4 regions of the Paenibacillus sp. J31P190 genome follow, and region 4 is predicted to be linked to each of the others. Evidence: predicted binding sites of a transcription regulator. Region 4 holds the regulator's gene; each other region holds the start of a gene.
What was found. The regulator LexA, encoded in region 4, represses DNA repair genes until DNA is damaged. The targets are predictions, from matches to a motif close to CGAACATATGTTCG.
Positions count from the first base shown of each region.

Region 1: AC58U0_RS07700 (DNA polymerase IV) is a predicted target of LexA. The motif match lies at 2,079-2,092, and genes of this name have one in related genera.
Region 2: AC58U0_RS19660 (YolD-like family protein) is a predicted target of LexA. The motif match lies at 2,506-2,519, and genes of this name have one in related genera.
Region 3: AC58U0_RS14455 (YhjD family protein) is a predicted target of LexA. The motif match lies at 2,018-2,031, and genes of this name have one in related genera.

Region 1 covers NZ_JCAUAS010000003.1:145,269-149,250, reverse strand. The annotation lists gene AC58U0_RS07710 (TlpA family protein disulfide reductase) at 1-237, shown strand, start outside; gene cimA (citramalate synthase) at 332-1,951, opposite strand; gene AC58U0_RS07700 (DNA polymerase IV) at 2,166-3,467, shown strand; gene mobB (molybdopterin-guanine dinucleotide biosynthesis protein B) at 3,474-3,974, shown strand.
Region 2 covers NZ_JCAUAS010000011.1:19,340-23,321, reverse strand. The annotation lists gene AC58U0_RS19680 (FAD-dependent oxidoreductase) at 1-540, shown strand, start outside; gene AC58U0_RS19675 (TetR/AcrR family transcriptional regulator) at 608-1,222, shown strand; gene AC58U0_RS19670 (hypothetical protein) at 1,407-1,547, opposite strand; gene AC58U0_RS19665 (DJ-1/PfpI family protein) at 1,783-2,343, opposite strand; gene AC58U0_RS19660 (YolD-like family protein) at 2,540-2,767, shown strand; gene AC58U0_RS19655 (DMT family transporter) at 3,005-3,877, shown strand; gene AC58U0_RS19650 (ABC transporter ATP-binding protein) at 3,934-3,982, shown strand, end outside.
Region 3 covers NZ_JCAUAS010000006.1:208,726-212,707, reverse strand. The annotation lists gene AC58U0_RS14470 (alpha-L-fucosidase) at 1-1,061, shown strand, start outside; gene AC58U0_RS14465 (DUF1294 domain-containing protein) at 1,157-1,423, shown strand; gene AC58U0_RS14460 (stage VI sporulation protein F) at 1,552-1,839, shown strand; gene AC58U0_RS14455 (YhjD family protein) at 2,049-2,426, shown strand; gene AC58U0_RS14450 (DNA polymerase IV) at 2,423-3,700, shown strand; gene AC58U0_RS14445 (YhjD family protein) at 3,697-3,982, shown strand, end outside.
Region 4 covers NZ_JCAUAS010000002.1:249,325-253,306, reverse strand. The annotation lists gene glnA (type I glutamate--ammonia ligase) at 1-446, shown strand, start outside; gene AC58U0_RS04770 (aminopeptidase) at 556-1,794, shown strand; gene lexA (transcriptional repressor LexA) at 2,369-2,986, opposite strand; gene AC58U0_RS04760 (LysM peptidoglycan-binding domain-containing protein) at 3,135-3,542, shown strand; gene AC58U0_RS04755 (DUF896 domain-containing protein) at 3,686-3,868, shown strand; gene AC58U0_RS04750 (HAD family hydrolase) at 3,912-3,982, shown strand, end outside.

The DNA.
Region 1 (3,982 bases), on a different contig from region 4:
TACGCGGTCAATGTGACTCCTGGTGATAAAATGGAGAACATTACGAAGTTTGTGGAAACCTACAAATACCCATTCCCGGTGTTATTAGATAAGCAAGGAACGAATGCGGATACTTATCGAGTTGTCGCTATTCCAACCAGTTTCTTAATCGATAAAAATGGGGTCATTCGCGAGGTTGTTCATGTACTCTCTCCTAGAGATTTGGACAAGAAAATTGCAAGTCTCATTAAAGAGTAAAAAAGCTGCAAGAGAAGCGCCGATGGTTGGCGTACTCTTTGCAGCTTTTTTACTCTTTAAACGCGATCGTTCAACCTTGAGTGAAGTTTACTCATTAATGGTTTACTAAACCTAGGCGCTCTTGTTGATCCTTGTTCGCAGGCTCGACACGTTTTCTTCCGATTAATGCATAACGCAAGCTATCTACGAGAGCATACCAGCTCGCTTCAATAATGTTACTGGACACACCAAGTGTGTTCCATGTGGTATTGAAGTCAGTCGATTCCATCAGAACGCGAACCTTACCCGCAGTAGCGCCTTTCACATCAAGGACACGTACCTTATAGTCGGAGAGATGAACGTTCTTAATATCAGGGTAATATTGGATCAGCGCTTTACGCAAGGCATTGTCAAGAGCATTTACAGGACCGTTGCCTTCTGCCGCGGTATAGATCGTTTCGCCATGAACCTTCACTTTAACAATGGCTTCGGAGACAACCGATTGATTAGCGGACTTCTCAACAAGCATTTTGAATGATTCTAATGTGAAAATCTCTTCTAGACCTTCGAATGCTTCGCGCAGCAAAAGTTCCAGTGTGGCATCGGCTCCTTCGAATTGATAGCCTTGATGCTCGAGATCTTTAATTTTCTCAATGACTTCTTTGGTTTTCTGATGTTCTTTATTAAAGTCTAGATTCAGTTCTTGGGCTTTCACAAGTACATTGCTTTGCCCCGCAAGCTCTGAAACAAGTACACGTTGTTTATTGCCGACAAGTTCAGGCTTCGTATGCTCATACGTACTAGCATCCTTGAGAATGGCTGAAACGTGAATACCGCCTTTATGCGCAAATGCCGCATTCCCGACATAAGGCTGATTAACAGGCATATGCATGTTGGCGATTTCGCTAATGTATCTCGAAACTGGCGTTAATGATTTGAGTTGCTCCTCGGAAATAACCGAATAACCAAGCTTTAACTGAAGGTTAGGGATGATGGAGCTAAGGTTAGCATTACCGCAGCGTTCTCCATAGCCATTAATAGTTCCTTGGACCTGTCCTGCTCCTGCTTGTACAGCGGCAAGGCTGTTTGCTACACCTAATTCACAATCATTATGAGCGTGAATTCCGATGGGGGTGGTGACATTCTGTTTAACAGTAGTGACAATGGCAGTAACTTCTCCAGGTAATGAGCCGCCGTTAGTGTCACATAGGACTATCCAATCAGCTCCGGCATCTTGTGCTTTTTTGATTGTTTGCAGCGCGTACTCGGGATTATTCTTGTAACCGTCGAAGAAATGCTCGGCATCGTAGATGACTTCAAGTCCGCTGCTTTTTAAATAAAGAACGGAGTCGTAGATCATGGCAAGATTTTCTTCAAGTGTAGTTTGAATAGCCGTTGTGACATGGAAGTCCCAGGACTTACCGAATATAGTTGCTACCTGAGCGCCTGACTCCACGAGTCTGTTCAGATTAATATCATCCGCAGCAATGGAATCTTTACGTCGCGTGCTGCCGAAGGCAGTAATCTTCGCATTTGTGAACTTCATTTCGCGAGCGCGTTCAAAAAATTCAATATCTTTGCTGTTGCTGCCCGGCCATCCGCCTTCAATATAATGAACCCCAAGCTCATCGAGCTTGCGGGCAATTTTAATTTTATCCTCGACGGATAAGCTGATGCCTTCTCCTTGCGTACCGTCTCGTAGTGTGGTGTCGAAGATTTTGACTGATGTTGGCATAGGTTCCTCCTTCAAAAGCTAGCAAAGTGACTTCGGTGCTTGATGTGCAGGTGCTTGTGCTTGCTTTAAAGCGCTAATGTATAATTTACGATTATATCATAATAGTATGGGTAAAGACATCATAACGCAAAAATACGTTTGCTTGAAAGTATAATTTTTTGTATGCTGAAAATGGCTCTAATAGTTGGTCGTTTATCAATGGGAGGGAATATAAATGGTGACAACTCAGCATCATTATCCCAAGCAAGGTAGAGTCATTTTGCATATAGATATGAATGCATTCTATTGCTCTGTTCATGAGGCTGTTGAGCCTGATTTATATAAAGGAAAGCCTTTGGCTGTTGCTGGGAGTGTTGAGCTTCGTAAAGGGATTATTGTTACTTCATCTTATGCGGCGCGCGCTGTGGGGATCAAGACAGGTATGCAAGTTAGGCAAGCGATGAAGTTGTGTCCGGATTTGATACTGATAAGACCTGATTTCGAGCTATATCGCAGCTTCTCAAGGCGGTTTATGCAGATAGCCTATAGTTATTCACCTATGGTGGAATCCATGTCAATCGATGAGTGTTTCGTCGATATAACAGGGTCCAAGCAATTTGGAACGCCACTTGAGATCGCGAATAACATTCAGCAACAGATCATGAAGGAACTGAGTCTGCCCTGTTCGATTGGCGTTGCCCCCAATAAGCTGCTTGCTAAGATGGGTTCCGATATGAAGAAGCCGAATGGGATATCTGTGCTTCGTCTGCGAGATGTTCCTACCGTATTGTGGGACAAACCGTGCAACTATTTATATGGGATTGGCAAAAAGACGGCGGATAAGCTGACTAGACTTGGCATCCACACGTTAGGTCAGCTGGCAGTTGGGGACGAGTTGCTGCTAAGTAAACACTTTGGCATCCTAGGTGCACATCTGAAACGTTCGGCTAATGGGATTGACCATTCCCTGGTAAACCCCGAACAAGAACAGAGTAAGTCCATTGGGCATACGACGACGCTTCCGCAGGATTTTACCGATACCAAAGAAATTCACCGAGTATTCTTAAATCTGGCAGATCAAGTGGCAAGAAGACTTCGAAAGCAGGAGCTGATGGCTTCTACGATCCAAATCACGATTCGTGATCCGGAGATGAGGACGATTACACGATCCGTAACCTTGCCTACGCCAACCGAGCATATGGACGATATTTATCGAACCTCGTGTCAGTTATATGATCATCAATGGGAGGAAGGCAACCCTGTTCGGCTGCTTGGGATTACGCTGCAGAATCTAACGATGAAGGAAGAAACGTTCGTTCAGTTGGATCTATTTGATTATGAAAAGCAGCCTAGACGAGAAAATTTGAACCGTATTATGGATGGACTTCGTGATAAATTTGGGGAAAATGCGATTCTAACCGCAGGGATGATGGGTGACAATCCTGCTACGTTAATTAGAAATCATAAAGCGAGAGGGACTTCCCTGCAAATGGATCATTTGAGGAACAATCCCCTTCACAAAGAAGAGGAGAAGTGACGAAAGATGGCGCATTGTATTGGCTTTGCCGGCTATTCGAACAGCGGAAAAACAACGTTAGTGGCTAAGTTAATCGTAGAAATGAAGCAGCGCGGCTATCGGATAGCCGTAATGAAACATGATGCGCATGGACATTATAAAGAAGCAGCAGGGACGGACTCCACAACTTTTGTAGAGTCGGGTGCAGAAGCAGTTGTAACTCTATCACCAGATGGGATTCATGTGTTCGAGAAGAAGCTAAAGCCAAGTCTAGAAGAACAGTTAAGTGCGTATGCACATCTAGACTATGTTTTTATCGAAGGCTTCAAGAAGGAAAAGCATCCAAAGATTGCTGTCTTCCGTACACTAGAGCAAAGTGAAATTATTCAAGTTCTTGAGCCTGAGCCCATTGCTATTGCAACAGATATGGACGATTTCACCTTTCATTTTGCAGCTTTTCCTTCCTTCGATTTGAACAATATCCCTGGTATAGCTGACTTTATTGAACAATATTTTGAGAGCAATTAATTTTAAGG
Region 2 (3,982 bases), on a different contig from region 4:
TGGCCTGCAGGATTGCTGGTCTTGGGAGATGCTTACTGCATCTATGATCCGATCTTCGGGCAAGGCATGACTGTGGCCGCGATAGCTGCCGAAATACTGCAAACTTGTCTGCTAGAACGACACGGCGATTTCCGGCCTGATTGGGAGCATGGTGTACTTCTCCGAATCAAAGAAGCCATCGAACCGGCCTTCTGGTTAAACTGCACGGCCGATCTGCGATGGGAAGGTGTCGAATACGAAGGTTCGGATTCAAGCACAGGGAATGCATTCAGCCGGGAATATATGGAGCTGTATCTCAAGCACGCTACAAGCAAGCCCGATTGGCAACTATACGGTCTCTATTGGGCCGTGAATACGTTGTCCGTATCACCCAGTCACATTTTCAACCCGCAGACAGCCGTCCAAGTTCTATCCGCTTCAGATGAAGGTAAGCGACTGCTCGCCGGGCTTCAGGTGAAAGACGGCCAGTCGGTCGAGGCAGTTCTGGAAGATCTGCTGCCCCGATTCTCGGAAACGCCGTTCGCGCCGGCAAGGCAATAGTGATTTTAAAAATCGGATTTGTTATACTGATAGATATCTATATCGTCCGGCAAAGGAGCACTCGACATTGGCACCATTAAACGATGAACAATTGCATCAAATCCGCGATGAACGAAGAGAACAAATTAAGGCGGCGGCCATCCAGGTGTTTGCCCATAAAGGTATCGTTAGCGCGAAGATGAGCATGATCGCAGAAAAAGCAGGTATTAGCAACGGGCTGCTCTACCATTATTACAAATCGAAAGATGAGTTGTTTATGTCGCTTGTTCAAGAGGCGATGGTCGAAACGGAAGCGGCCATGCGAAGCATCTATGAAATGCCGGGAACGCCAATCGAGAAAATTAGGGCTTTGACGGCGGAAATTCTCGATGAAAGCGGAGCACCGTACTTCATGCTCATCCACCAGGCGCGTACGTCCGACGGTGTGCCCGTAACGGTTAAGCACCTTCTGGAGCAGTATTCGATGGATACTTTTATTGAGATGCTGCTTCCGTTATACCAAGAGGGACAGCAGGTCGGAGAATTGGCGGCAGGAGACCCTAGAGAGCTTATCGCCTGTTTTTTATCTGTCCTTACCGGTATCATGGTCATCAATGCGAACGGGATTGATGACTATCGAATTCCGAAGGTCGATATGTTGATGCGGTTAATTGCCCCTCTGTATCGAGTAACAAATAATTAATTTAATATTCGTATGAAAACTAATCTTGAATATAGAATGTCTCCCTACACGCAAAACGAGCCTTAGAAGTGATTCTAGAGGCTCGTTTAATTTTATTATTTTGGAATCTAGAAATATCGGACTTTTTCAGTTCTCTCTTGATTCTGCATCAGTTTAGAACTGTTCAAAGAAATCTGGGCTAGACTCAGCACCAACCTCTCTCAGGCCAATCATCCGCATAAATCGTTGGACCCGGCCAGTCATTTGCACTGGCTGCTCCCGAGAATGTTAGTAACATACAGACTACTAAAAACCCCGTAATAAAACCTAATCTTAATTTTCTCATCAATATTTGCCTCCTTTTTTGTGTGTTTATTAAGCGAAAATCCTTGGAAAACATATCTTAACAGAGATAGGTAATATTTTACAGAGTTAAATAGACCAATACTTTATGCCCTCAAATATTTGAGATAACTTTTAAATATGGGATAAATTACCTATATCCGGTAAGCTTGTAGAAAAAAATACGGTAAGGCCAAGCAGACTGCAAAAAACGAGGATTATTATAAAATCAACGTAAGTTATTTGGAGAGCAGTTTCAAAAACTCGCGCATGAAGCCTGGTAAATCCGGCCAAGCGTGACCAGTGACTAATTTCCCATCCACATGAAGTGAATCTGTCGTATATAAGGCTCCGAGCTGCTCAACATCTAAACGGCAAGCGTTATAGGCAGTCATGGTGCGGCCTTCAAAAAAGCGGTTGTCTTTTAAAGCGGAGAATACCTGTGCAGCATGACAAATAGCGCCGATTGGTTTATCAGCTTCAAGAAAGTGACGAATAATGCGCGGAACATGCTCGTTCGAACGAATGTATTCTGGGGCTCTGCCTCCAGGAATGATTAAACCATCATATTGACTAGGATCTACATCAACGAAAGCGATGTGTGACGGAAGCAGATGCCCTGGCTTCTCTGTGTAGGTCTCCCAATCGTCGATAAAATCGTGAACAACTGTACGAAGAACTTTCTTAGTCGGTGAAGCAATTACGGCCTCGTATCCTTCCTCTAATACACGAAAATAGGGGTAATACACTTCCAGAACTTCTGCAGCGTCACCGGTTAGAATTAAGATGCTCTTTGACATGGAATCACTCCTTGGAAATAGATGGTAACCCACATACAATTATGAATAAACCTCGTTTCGTTGTAAACGGGTGGAATTTGATACGATTTGTCGAATCCAACGAATGAAACTCTATATCCAAAGACTCTTTACCACTCGAACTACTAAAAGTATAATAAGTACAGAACAAATGTTCTGGAAGTGGAGTGGAGTCATAATGAGTATTAGTAATCGTGAGAATAAAAAGATAGCCAACGTAATGGCTAATGCCTTACTTAGCCAGCAATTTATTAGTGTAAAGATTTATAATGAGGCTGGGGATGGGCAAATTACAGGTCTAATCACCAAAATTGATCAAGAGATAAGAAGAGTAAAGCTATCCCACGAAAATGGTACGGATTGGGTAGCATTTGACGATATTTTGAATGTAGAATTGGTGGAATAAAATACGCACTGGTCGCAGTGGCACAGCATGTAAAGCGGTATTTTCTTAGTTGAACTTTGGTGCCTAAATCAACCCTATTGTTGTATAATCAATTAAACGTTTTGAAAGTGAGCTGAAGCTGATGATGTGGTCACCATTATTTGAAAATGATGTACCTGTAGTTATTCTCCCTTAACGGTAGAATAACTACAACTCCGTTAAGGACAGGAAATGTCTTGAAAAAACGGAGGGTACAACATGAAAAAAACGTTATTAGGTTCTTTATACTTATCACTCGCTGCTAGTATTTGGGGCGGGATGTATGTTGTGGTAAAAGTTGTGGTAGACGTTATACCACCCCTTGAATTAGTATGGCTCCGCTATGTTATTGCGATTTTTGCATTGCTAGTTATTGGCGTCGTAACAAAACAATCATGGCGGATTGCTAAACGAGACTGGCCATTAATTTTCATTATTGGGCTTGTTGGAAATACAATTTCTATCGTAACCCAAGAAGTAGGTACGATGCTCTCTAATGCACAAATGGGTGCCATTATTACTTCAACGACACCCGCATTTATGGTGCTGTTTGCGCGTATCATCTTAAAAGAAAAAATTACATTTAAAAAGGCAATTTCTATTGTTTTAGCAACAACAGGTGTCTGTGCGATTGTTGGAAATGCCCATATCGATTTATCTCATCAACTTGGTGGCGTATCACTGCTTATTGCAGCACTAACATGGTCGCTTATGTCTGTTCTTATTAAACGTGTACCAGAGCATTATTCACCAATTGTCGTAACGAGCTATGCTACTCTTGTGGCAATCGCCTTACTAACGCCTTATACAATTACTCGCTTAGATGAGCTCGATTTTCAAGCCATGATGCATCCAGCTATTTGGGGTGGTCTTTTATTCTTAGGCGTTATTTCCACTGCATGTGGGTTTTTACTTTGGAATCGTGGACTTCAAATGCTTAACGCTTCAAGTGGCGGATTATTCTTCTTTTTTCAGCCTATAGTAGGTACTTTTTTAGGGTGGCTATTACTAGGTGAGCAAGTTGGCCTGTCTTTTGGGATAGGTACCTTATTAATTTTTATTGGTGTACTATTGGTCATTCGAGAAAAATAAGTGTCAAAAATGGCACAAGAATCACTAGTAGGAATATCGAAAGGGAGGAACCAACCTTGGTTAACGCCATCATAGAAGTGGACGGACTCGTCAAAAGGTATGGCA
Region 3 (3,982 bases), on a different contig from region 4:
ATCATGACGGGTTTTGTTTATTTGATAGCGCTCTCACTGAGTATAAGTCAACGAATACACGGGCCGGGCGAGATTTGGTTCGCGAATTTATTGAAGCGTTTCGGGCGGAAGGCTTAAAGGTAGGGCTCTATTATTCGTTAATCGATTGGCATCATGAGGATTATCCGGCTTATGGGGATCGCATTCATCCGATGCGGGATAATGAGAGCTATACAAGAAATCCGGAGACGTTCGATCGGTACCTTCAGTATATGCATGGGCAAGTAAGAGAGTTGCTGACGAACTATGGTAAGTTGGATGTGATGTGGTTTGACTTCTCTTACGATCGCATGAAGGGGGAGACATGGAAAGCAACCGAGCTGATGGCGATGATTCGATCTCTGCAGCCACTTATCATCGTAGACAACCGATTGGACGCAAGCGGTGAAGAAGGCGGAACTATTTTCACTAAAAATCCGCTCAGCTATTCGGGTGACTTTGCTTCACCGGAACAGATCATTCCGCCGCAAGGCGTGACAGATGACGAGGGAAATTCACTTCCATGGGAAGCTTGTATCACGCTGAATAATAACTGGGGGTACGCAGCTCAAGATTTCCAATATAAATCTTCCACTACCCTTATTCGGAAGTTGGTAGAGTGCGTTAGCAAAAATGGGAATCTGCTTTTGAATGTGGGTCCGAATGCGCTCGGCGAGATTCCGAAGGAGTCGCTCGACATTTTGGCAGAGATCGGCGATTGGGTTCAGAAAAATGGGGACAGCATCTACGGCTGCGGGCAAGCCTACTTACCGAAACCGGAGTGGGGCAGGTATACCCAAAAGGGTAATCTGCTGTATGCCCACTTGTTTGAGGAAAGCGTAGGCCCTATTAACTTAAACGGGTTGGCTGGTAAGGTGAAGAAAGCAAGGTTGCTATCTGACGGTTCCGAGCTCTTCCTAAGCCGTCCTTGGAATGCCGCCCAGTATCCGGACGATGCGTTCATTAGTTTCGCTAGACCTGAGCACTCCAGCTATCCGCTGCCGGATCAAAGAGCTACGGTCGTGGAGTTGGAGTTACTCTAAGAAGGAAATAAATTAACATTTGACCGTGTCCGCATTCGCTTTTAAGATGATAGTAGAGTCTTACTATTTTTTTGGAAACGAAGGTGTATGGAACTTTGACTTATTTCCTCTGTTATTTACTGCTGATGAATATCGTTACGTTCATAGAAATGGGACACGACAAGGGACAAGCCAAAAAAGGCGGGCGTAGAGTGCCTGAAAAACGTCTTTTTATATTGGCTGCCCTCGGTGGCGGGATTGGCGGGTGGCTTGGTATGCGGGTTTGGCGCCATAAGACAAAACATACCTCATTCGTCATTGGCATACCGCTGCTTGTTGCGCTAAATTGTATATGCGTTATTCTGATAGCGATTTATATGTAGCATGGCTTAAATAGACAAACAGTCACCGGCAGCGGCGGCTGTTTTCTTTTTTTATACAAAGCCATGAGTCAAGTTTGCGCGTTTTCACTCATAAGATAGGAACATGACAGGTATCGGAGGTGCGAACATTGAGTTACCAGCATTATGGCATCGATCCTGCGCTCGTGGAGCGCGTAAAGTTCAAGATGAAAAATCCGGAAATCAAGGAACGCATGAAGATGCTGCTGCAGGGCGTTACGAAGGCTGATTTGCAAGATTATACAAAGGTTACGCGCCTAATAGGGCTTGCTGCCGGCATTCTCGGCGAGAAGCTGAGCGGGAGCCAAACAAACCAAATTCTCGAGTTTATCCTAGCCCAAAAGATTGATCCAAACAATGCCTTTCACTTGATTAAACTATGGTCCATGTTTCGATAAGCGAACAGAAAGCGCCACCAGCAAGGTCGATGCCCGTTAGCCTTTTGCATGGCTGGCATCGATTACTTAAACAGACTAACGTTTCCCAAACGGGGTTCCTTGATGAAAAGGGCCCTTTTTTGTTTCCAAAAAAATTCACTTGCATAACGAATACGTGTTCGGTATATAATAAGTAACACGAATATATGTTCGCATATGGTGGTGGGAATATGAAAGTTAGTTCAAGTTCAAGAATTGAGACAGAAGAGGATGTTCAAATTATTAAGGAATACACGCTGCTGCCCATTTTGCTCGATATGCTAGCAAGGGACATGGAGGAGCTCAAGGTTTATAAGGATAAAATCGTGTACAATCATATTCTTTTTTATCTCAGAGAGGTTGAAATGGCTATTTATCCGGAATTACAAAGTATTAAGAGCCAGATGAAGAAACGAGATATTAAAGTTATCCATACCGAAATGAATGCCTTAGGCATTAACGTAGAGTACAAAGTCCGAGGCTACATTCATCATTTCACGATGCTTCGCAGCTTGGTCAAGGCTGAGCTTATGACCACGCTCATGAATATGCGGGGGGGATTGCGGTGAGCAAAGATCGCTACGGCGGGGAACGAACGATCTTCCTAGCGGATTGTCAGAGCTTCTATGCCAGTGTGGAGAAAGCGGGTCATCCGGGCTTGGAGGATAAACCGGTTGCTGTTGCAGGAGACCCTGCTCTGAGATCGGGTATCATTCTAGCCGCCTGCCCCGTGGCCAAGAAATACGGCGTATCCACAGCCGAACGGTTGGGCGAAGCGCTTAAGAAGTGTCCTGAGCTGATCGTGATGCGTCCACACATGCAGCATTACATTGATGTTTCGCTGCAGATTACCAAGATTTACGAAGAGTTTACCGATCTTGTTGAAATTTTCAGTATTGATGAGCAGTTCCTTGATGTTACGGCGAGTTTATCTATGTTCGGTGATCCGATCACGATTGCGAAAACCATTCAGCTAAAGGTGCTCAGTCAAACGGGGGTAAAGGTTCGCATAGGGATTAGTTCTAATAAAATACTAGCGAAGATTGCGACCGATATTTGGGCTAAAAAGAATGAAAGTGGCATATTCACGCTGCACCCATCAGACGTGGAGAAATACTTGTGGGAGCAGCCTGTAAGTAAAATGTTTGGCGTCGGTTCGCGGATGACCGCGCATTTTGCCAAGCTGGGTATGTATACGATCGGCCACGTGGCAAAAACGCCGCTGCCGCAGCTCAAGAACAAATTTCGCGCACGCTTCGGCAAGCAGTCGGACATTCACGCCGAAGTGATGTGGCGAACAGCGAATGGGCTCGATGATAGTCCGGTCACGCCCGGTACGTTTGATACGCCTCCGAAGTCCGTAGGCCATATGATGACATTGCCGAGGGATTATGCGGACTCCTCTGAAGTAGATACCATCCTGCTCGAGCTTACGGAAGAGGTGTGCCGCGACTGTAGGCGCAAAGGCTATATGGCTTCAATTGTTACTGTAAGCTGTATGTGCAGTCCTTTCGACGCCCCGACAGGCTTTTCGCGTCAAATGAAGATGCCTGATCCTACGAATCATACAAGTACGGTGTTTCAAGCTGTGAAAAAGCTTTTCTACAAGTTCTGGGACACCATGCCGGTGCGTCGCGCCGGTGTCATGCTGAGCCAGTTAGTAGATGATGACACTTATCAGCTTACCCTCTTCGAGGATCAGATCAAGGCGCGAGCGCTTGAGAAAGTGACGGACAGTATCAAAGACCGATTCGGCAACGCGGCGATTGTTCGTGCTTCCTCGCTCACAACAGCCGGCCAAGCGCAGAACAGGGCGCTCAAAATCGGAGGGCATTATAAATGAGCAAAAAATTGGAAAAAAACGGCCTGTGGGAATCCAGCAGGATGATGCTGCCGCAGCATCGAGAGGCTTTTCAAAACCAACGCAGTGATAGACCTGCTCCGGCCAACCGTCCCACAGCGGAAGACATTGGGATTATGCGAGATTATGTCTTGCTGCCGCTCATGCACGGGATGATCAAGAAAAAAGCCGGTGAAATCGAGAGATCCTCCGAAACGCTCCGAATGCTTTATGCCCGAGTCGCTCATGCGCTTGCTGCGAATATACAAACCGACTTAAGCGAAA
Region 4 (3,982 bases):
AACGTCTTGTGCCTGGTTATGAAGCGCCTGTATATGTAGCATGGTCCGCAAGTAACCGTAGTCCAATGATCCGTATTCCAGCATCCCGCGGGTTAAGCACTCGAGTTGAAGTACGTAACCCGGATCCGGCTGCTAATCCTTACTTGGCTCTTGCTGTTATGCTTGCTGCCGGACTGGATGGCATTAAGAACAAAATGCAGCTTCCTCCTCCTACTGATCGTAACATCTATGTGATGACTGAAGAGGAAAGAGAGAGCGATGGTATTCCTACTTTACCATTGAACTTGAAACAAGCGTTGGACGAGCTGCTTCGCAATGATGTGATTTGCGATACACTTGGCGAACATGCTCTGGCTCATTTCTATGAACTTAAAGAAATTGAGTGGGATATGTACCGCACACAAGTTCACCAATGGGAAAGAGATCAATATCTGTCCCTTTATTAATCGCCTAGCAAGTTGATATTAAGCAACAATTAGATATGAAAAGCCCGTCAGCCTTCAGGAACGATTCTGAACTGATGGGCTTTTTCACGCGAAGGAGATCATAAGTATGTTGGACAACTTTCAAATTAATTTGGAGAAGTACGCTGAGCTTGTAGTTAAGGTTGGGGTTAACCTCCATAAAGGCCAGGATCTGATGATAGAGTCGCCGATAGAATCCTTAGATTTAACTAGACTTATCGTGAAAAAAGCCTATGAGGAAGGGGCAAATTTTGTCCAAGTGCACTGGCAGGATGATGTGATAACTCGCAGCAGATTTGAATATGCCAATGATGAAGCTTTTGATTATTATCCAGAGTGGTATACGAGTATGTTAGAACGCTTTGTAGAAAATGGTGGAGCTTTACTGAATATCAAAGTACCGGATCCTGATTTGTACGCAGGTATTGATGCAAGCATGATTTCTAGAGCATCCAAATCGATGGCTACGGCTAGAGCAAAGTATCAACACTATGTGAGAACAAGTAAGTTCAGTTGGTGCTTAATCAAAGCGCCTACGGTAGCGTGGGCATCCAAAGTGTATGCCGATTTGCCTGAAGAACAGAGGGTAGATGCGATGTGGGAGGCAATTTTCCGGATAAATCGCGTTTATGAAGAGGATCCGGTAGCTGCTTGGCGAGTTCATATGGATCAATTGAAGCGCGTTCGCAGCGTGTTAAATGAGAAGCAATACGAGGCGCTTCAATATCGAGCGGCAGGTACAGATTTACGTGTCGAATTGCCGGAGGGTCACATTTGGCTTGGCGGTGATGCGGAGAACGCAAGTGGAATACGATTCGTGGCGAATATGCCAACCGAGGAAGTTTTCACGATGCCTAAGCGAACAGGTGTTCATGGGACGGTGTCGAGCACCAAGCCATTAAATGTGAATGGGGCGCTTGTGGATCGGTTTTCGTTCAAATTCGAGGACGGGAAAGTTGTGGATTATCAGGCAGAAGTCGGCTATGAGCATCTAGCAAGGTTGCTGGATATGGATGAGGGCGCACGCTATTTGGGAGAAGTTGCGCTCGTACCTTTTGATTCGCCGATCTCTAATCTTGACCGCATTTTCTACAATACGGGCATCGATGAGAATGCATCCTGCCATCTGGCCTTAGGCAGCTGCTACCCGATCAATTTGCAGGATGGCGTATCTTTATCAAGTGAAGAGCTGAAAGCTCGAGGTGGGAACACCAGTTTGATTCATGTGGATTTCATGATTGGGACGGCTGATCTTGAGATCGATGGTGTTCTTGGTGATGGTACAATTGAGCCTATTTTCCGTCGTGGAAATTGGGCGCTTGCATTTTAGTTGTATTTATCTGATTTGTTAGCTTAATTCCAAAGGTGTGAGTACTCCTGGGTTTATCAAGGGGTTAGATAGCAGATAGCAGATAGCAGATAGCTGATGAAGACCGCAGAAGGAAAAAGGAAGCTAGAAGCTAGAAAATAGAAAATAGAAAATAGAAAATAGAAGTCTCTAGAGACCGCTAATTTGTTCAAAAGTGTGGAAATATTAAGAATAGAAGTCTTTAAAGACTCCTATTCCTTAAAGTTGAATCAAATAGGGCCAAATATTACCGAATAGAAGTCTCAAGAAGCTTCTATTTCCGCAAAATTTGATCATAATGACGTAATAGCAGTCTCTAAAGGCTCTTATCTGAATCCACAGTTCAGCCTTTTTGGCTATGACGGGATTAAAGCCCATTTCATTAACTTTGAAATATCTATACTTGGATCGATTGCCTCACTATCTTTTAAGTTCCTCAATTTGCCCCATTGCTCCATGTAATTTAAGGCTGTTTACATCCAAAAGAACCGAGGGACTATTGTCCTCTCGGTTCTTTATCATTGGCATTGTATGTAGAATAAGGGCTGTAGTGCTATTACATATCCCGGAACAAACCAATGACACGGCCAAGAATCGTAACATGTTTCAAAAGGATTGGCTGCAAAGCCGAGTTCTCCGGTTGAAGACGAATATGATCCTTCTCCTTGTAAAAGCGTTTCACCGTTGCTTCATCATCTTCCGTCATTGCTACAACAATGTCCCCGTTATTAGCGGTTTGCTGCTGCTTTACGATGACATAATCGCCATTATGAATACCGGCTTCGATCATACTGTCACCCATGACGCTAAGCATGAACACATTATTATCTCCTACCATGCTGACAGGAAGAGGGAAGTAGTCTTCGATGTTCTCTGTTGCTGTAATAGGCACACCGGCTGTAACTTTACCAACGAGAGGTACACGAGCTACAGAAACTGCAAAATGCGTTTCCGCACCGTCAAGTCCTAGAATTTCAATAGCACGCGGCTTTGTAGGATCTCGACGAATCATACCTTTCTTCTCAAGACGCTCCAAATGTCCATGAACTGTAGAACTAGAAGCTAGTCCAACTGCCTCGCCGATTTCTCTAACGGAAGGTGGGTACCCCTTATCTTTCACTTCATTCTTAATGAATTCCAATATAGCTTGTTGACGCTGCGAAATCTTACTCAATAGTTATCACTCCAATACTGGGAATCATTACCCAAAGTATAACATAGAACCCGAGTTCGTACAAACATAAGTTCGAGAGAAAGGGTTGACTCAAACATGTGTTCGTGTTATTCTAATACCAGAACAAATGTTTGGGAGATGATTATTCATGTATATGGCTTATACAAACACTAACACAACAAACGCACCTCATAGATCTGCTAGCACATCCAAAGGGATGACATTTCATTCTAGTTATACAAAAGCAATTGTTCGCTTCATTTTATTAGCAGTTATTCTTGGTACTGTGTTTTCATTTGGTGCTATGGTTCAAGCCTATGCAGGGGATGGGGCTGCAACTGCAAAGACCGCAGTTTCCATGACACCTATTAACATCACTCCGAAAGCTGTCGTACAAGATCAAGTCGTTATTCAACGTGGAGACACACTCTGGGATATTGCTTCCACACATAAAAAAAGCGATGAGAACGTTCGTTCCTACACACATAAATTAAAGACAATCAATCATTTATCCACCAGCTCCTTGAAAGAAGGACAGGTTTTATTGCTTCCTTAAATTCACTCTGCTATTTTTAATAGACTCTAAATATGATGAGGCTTGGACACATGTTCCTATGCCTCTTTTTGTTGTCTCTTGACATTCCTTAATAGGGATGGCAAAGTAGTACTCATATTGAATTTTTGACTGGGAGGATCATTATGAGTGACAACATGGAAGAGAATATCGAACGTATTAATGAGCTTGCTCGTAAAGCGAAAACTGTTGGCTTAACAGATGCGGAAATCGATGAACGCAACGAACTCAGAAAGAAATATATTGAAGCATTCCGCGGCAATCTTAAAGTTCAACTTGATTCCATCAAGTTTACGGACGAAGAGTAATCGCTGCTCATATAGATACAACATTCAAAAGGGGAAATGAATGATGACGTTGAAAGCTGTGCTTTTTGATTTAGATGACACGCTTCTGTGGGATGATCGCAGTGTGCAGGAAGC